DNA from 2 places in the Streptomyces sp. NPDC046909 genome. Region 2 is predicted to be linked to the other one. Evidence: riboswitches for the same ligand, from Rfam matches in the RefSeq annotation. Region 2 holds a riboswitch; the other holds the start of a gene.
What was found. A riboswitch is a leader RNA that binds a small molecule or an ion and turns the genes downstream of it on or off. The one in region 2 is predicted to bind glycine.

Region 1 (2,387 bases), on a different contig from region 2:
TGGTCGTCTCGTCGCAGGAGAGGGATACGAGGTCGGCGTCGACGAGCCGCAGATTGACCCCGTTCTCACGCGCGGCGACCACCACGTCCCCGGCCCTGCCCGGCACCCGCACGGTCACCGTGTCGAAGTATCCGCCGTGCACGACCTCGACCCCACCAGCGGTGAGACCGGCGGCGAGGATGCTCGCGTACCGGTGGGTCCGCCGGGCGATGTCCTTGAGCCCCTCGGGCCCGTGGTAGACGGCGTACATCCCGGCCATCACGGCGAGCAGCACCTGCGCGGTACAGATGTTGCTGGTCGCCTTCTCCCGCCGGATGTGCTGCTCACGGGTCTGGAGGGCGAGCCGGTACGCCTTGTTCCCGTCCGCGTCCACGGACACACCGACGAGCCGTCCGGGCAGGCTCCGCGCGAACTTCTCGCGCACCGCCATGTATCCGGCGTGCGGCCCGCCGAAGCCCATCGGTACACCGAACCGCTGCGTGGTCCCGACCGCGATGTCCGCCCCGAGCTCCCCGGGGGACTTCAGCAAGGTCAGCGCCAGCAGATCGGCGGCGACGGTGACAAGCGCCCCCAGCTCATGCGCCTGGTCGATGATCGGCTTGATGTCCCGTACGGCGCCGGAGGCCCCGGGGTACTGCACGAGCACACCGTTGATTTCCCGTCCGGCGACCTCGGCCGGAATGCCGGCGCTGAGGTCGGCGACCACGACCTCTACTCCGGTCGGCTCGGCACGGGTCTCGATCACGGCGATGGTCTGCGGCAGCGCGTCCGCGTCGACGAGGAAGAGCCCCTTCTTGTTCTTCCCCATCCGCAGGGAGAGCGCCATGGCCTCGGCAGCGGCGGTCCCCTCGTCCAGGAGCGAGGCACCGGAGGTGGGCAGCCCGGTCAGGTCGGCAACCATGGTCTGGAAGTTGAGCAGGGCTTCGAGCCGCCCCTGCGAGATCTCGGGCTGGTACGGCGTGTAGGCGGTGTACCAGGCCGGGTTCTCCATGACGTTGCGCAGGATGACGGGCGGCGTGAAGGTCCCGTAGTACCCGAGCCCGATCATGGAACCGAGGACCTGGTTGCGATCGGCGAGCGAGCGAAGCTCGGCGAGCACCTCGGCCTCGGTACGAGCACCCGGCAGATCCAGGGCGTCGGCGTTCTTGATCACATCCGGCACCGCGGCGGCGGTGAGCTCGTCCAGCGAGCCGTACCCGACCTGAGCCAGCATCTTGGCCCGAGCCTCATGGTCGGGACCGATGTGACGCTGTTCGAAGGGAATGCCCTTCTCGAGCTCGGAGAGCGGAATGCGGTGGGCGGTCATTGCGGAGGCCTCCTGGTCTGACGCGACCTTCGAGGGGCACCACGGCACGGGTACCCGGACGGCCTCCCCCTCTGTCATCTCAACCTGAGAGCTTCACCGGACGCCCCGAGGGTGCCCGGCTTTCACCGTCGGTGAGAGCGGAAGCCGTCGACACCCGCCCTGCTTTCCAGAGTGACCTCGTCCGTGCGGTACGTGAGCCTGAGAGATTCCGGGGAGGATTTGCTCCTTCGGCGCCTCCGGATGGTGTCCGGAGGACTCTCCCGCACGGGGTCAGCAGCCACCGCCAGCCTACCAGCGAGGTCAACGCGGCCACCTCGAGAGGCCCTCGTGGGATCCTCGAGTGGCCACCTCCCCCAATCTGCTCTTTTGTAGTGCTTACGGATGAGTTGCGAGTCGCGACCAAGTGGAGGGCCCGTGCAGACCGACATCGATCCCCGCAATCTGATCGGCCGCAAGGCGTTCGACCGCAACGGCACCAAGATCGGCACGATCGACGAGATCTACCTCGACGACGCGACCGGCGTGCCGGAGTGGGCCGCCATACGCACCGGCCTGTTCAGCAGAGACGCCTTCGTCCCCCTGGAACCGAGCGAACTGATCGAGGGCACCCTGCGCATCCCCTTCGACCGGGCCTTGATCAAGGACGCCCCCGACTTCGGCGTAGGCCGCCACTTGTCCCCCGACCAGGAACTCCAGCTCTACCACCACTACGGCCTGGACGTGGCCCCACCACCCCCGTTCCCGGACCGGGACTTCGGCAAGCTGGCAGGCACGGAGGACGCGGAACCTTAGACGCTCCCGGGGCCGCAGCCGCCAACGGCGCTCAACCCCCACAAGGGCCACCCGCACCCAACAACGAAACCGTCACGGGTGGTGCGGGTGGGAACCCAAGTCCGGCCGAAGGCCGGACACCCCACACCCCACCCGCACAAGAGGCAAAGGCTCAGCCACCGCCAACAAAGGATCATCCACAGAAAACGTCCGCACTCTCCCCGGCAGGGAATCCGGCGTCTCGAACCGCACAGTCACCCGCCCCAGCCCACTCCCCTGCACCCACCCATGCCCGAACTCGGCATGCTCC
Region 2 (2,387 bases):
GGTCGCCCTTCTCCACGGAGTGGATCACGCGGGCGGCGGCCGAGCGGTGGCGCAGGAAGGCGTACCGCGAGACACCGCGGCCGCGTTCGCGCTGGCCGGCCAGGGCGGTGTCCGGGGTGACGTCGAGCAGCAGCAGGTGCAGGGTGCCGCCGCGGCGGCGGGCCTCGCGGGCCAGCCAGCCGCGCACCCAGGACTGGGTGCCGCAGTCGTGCACCACGACGCCCTCGCCGGAGCGCAGGGCGCGGAACAGCCCGAGGTAGTGGGCGGCCCGGACGAGGGGGCGGTAGACGGCGTACGGCAGGAAGCGCGGCGTCCGCTCGTCCCAGCGGTCGCGGGTGTCCTGGGAGTCGACGCGTATGCCGTTGACCGCGCGCTTCATGAGGGTGGACTTGCCGCTGCCGGGCAGGCCGGTGATCACGACGAGGTCGTCGGGGGCGAAGAGCAGGGCGTGCGGGCTGTGGCCGGAGCGCTCGCGCAGGTCGCGGACGACCGGCCGCGGTGCGTATGCCTCCTGGGCCGGAGCGGTCGGCTGCGCGGGCAGCGCGACGGCCGAGGTGGTGGCGTACGCAGTGGTCCTGTTCACCGTGATCGTCCTCCTCCGGGGTCAGGGGGGTTCCCCTCCCCACCGAGCGTAAAGAGAAGGTAATGGGGTGTCTCTCTTGTTTTGGTGATCGTCCTGCCACAAGCCAGTTACAAAGGGCCGGACCGATGCGGCCCTGCCGTCGGTGCCCGATGCGTGCAATGATGTCCGCGCCAACTGCATACCGGCCGTTTGAATCCGCGCGGGAGAGTCCCCAGCAGCATGTCTGGTCGCTGGGGCGCCGAAGGAGCAAGTCCCTCCCTTGAATCTCTCAGGCCCCGTTACCGCGCGGGCGAGGCACATCTGAAAAGCGGGTCACCGTTTCCGGTGGCTCCACCCAAGGTGCAAGCCAGGATCTTTCGACGATCATGGCGAACCTCTCAGGTTCCGATGACAGATGGGGAGGAACGACCTCGCCCGTCATGCCGTGGATCCCTGGGAGACGACCGTCCGATGAGCAGCACCGCACCCCGCCTGACCGCGCTCGATGCCCTGCATCGCGCGCTCGGCGCGACGATGACCGACTTCGCCGGCTGGGACATGCCCCTGCGCTACGGCTCCGAGCGCGACGAGCACAACGCCGTCCGCACGAAGGCCGGGCTCTTCGACCTCTCGCACATGGGCGAGATCACGGTCACGGGACCCCAGGCCGCCGCCCTGCTGAACTTCGCCCTGGTCGGCAACATCGCCTCCGTCGGCCTCGGCCGCGCCCGCTACACCATGATCTGCCGCGAGGACGGCGGCATCCTGGACGACCTGATCGTCTACCGGCTCGCGGAGACCGAGTACATGGTCGTCGCGAACGCCTCCAACGCCCAGGTCGTCCTCGACGCCCTCGTGGAGCGGTCCGCCGGCTTCGACGCCGAGGTGCGCGACGACCGGGACGCCTACGCGCTGATCGCCGTCCAGGGGCCGGAGTCCCCGGGGATCCTCAAGTCGCTCACCGACGCCGACCTCGACGGCCTGAAGTACTACGCCGGGCTGCCCGGCACGGTCGCCGGCGTCCCGGCGCTGATCGCCCGCACCGGTTACACCGGCGAGGACGGCTTCGAGCTGTTCGTGAAGCCCGAGCACGCGGTCGAGCTGTGGCGGGCGCTGACCAAGGCGGGCGAGGGCGTCGGCCTGATCCCCTGCGGTCTGTCCTGCCGGGACACCCTGCGCCTGGAGGCGGGCATGCCGCTGTACGGGCATGAGCTGAACACCTCGCTCACCCCCTTCGACGCGGGCCTCGGGCGCGTGGTGAAGTTCGAGAAGGAGGGCGACTTCGTCGGGCGCGAGGCGCTCGCCGAGGCCGCCGCCCGTGCCGAGACCGCGCCGCCGCGCGTCCTCGTCGGCCTGATCGCCGAGGGCCGCCGGGTCCCCCGCGCCGGGTACGCCGTCGTCGCCGACGGCCAGGTCATCGGCGAGGTCACCTCCGGCGCCCCCTCCCCCACGCTGGGCAAGCCGATCGCGATGGCGTACGTCGACGCCGCGCACTCCGCGCCGGGCACGTCCGGCGTCGGTGTGGACATCCGGGGCAGCCACGAACCGTACGAGGTCGTGGCTCTGCCGTTCTACAAGCGCCAGAAGTAGACACTGGACGCACGGTCGCGCGCCCGCGCGTGACCCTGCGCACATTTCCGCTGCTCACGCGTGTATCCAGCAGTCCCCCCTTCAACAGCACTCCCCCGCGTACAGGAGAATTCAGGCCATGAGCAACCCCCAGCAGCTGCGCTACAGCAAGGAGCACGAGTGGCTGTCGGGCGCCGAGGACGGCGTCTCGACGGTCGGCATCACGGAGCACGCGGCCAACGCGCTCGGCGATGTC

Region 1: another riboswitch for glycine. It lies ahead of gcvP (aminomethyl-transferring glycine dehydrogenase); the one in region 2 lies ahead of gcvT (glycine cleavage system aminomethyltransferase GcvT).

What each region holds. Positions count from the first base shown of each region.
Region 1 is NZ_JBEYXC010000009.1:465,950-468,336, forward strand. Features, by position in the region: gene gcvP (aminomethyl-transferring glycine dehydrogenase) at 1-1,306, opposite strand, end outside; glycine riboswitch at 1,483-1,579, opposite strand; gene ABZ928_RS30390 (PRC-barrel domain-containing protein) at 1,721-2,098, shown strand; gene ABZ928_RS30395 (DNA polymerase IV) at 2,171-2,387, opposite strand, start outside.
Region 2 is NZ_JBEYXC010000032.1:38,306-40,692, reverse strand. Features, by position in the region: gene ABZ928_RS51610 (AAA family ATPase) at 1-583, opposite strand, end outside; glycine riboswitch at 774-877, shown strand; gene gcvT (glycine cleavage system aminomethyltransferase GcvT) at 1,034-2,152, shown strand; gene gcvH (glycine cleavage system protein GcvH) at 2,271-2,387, shown strand, end outside.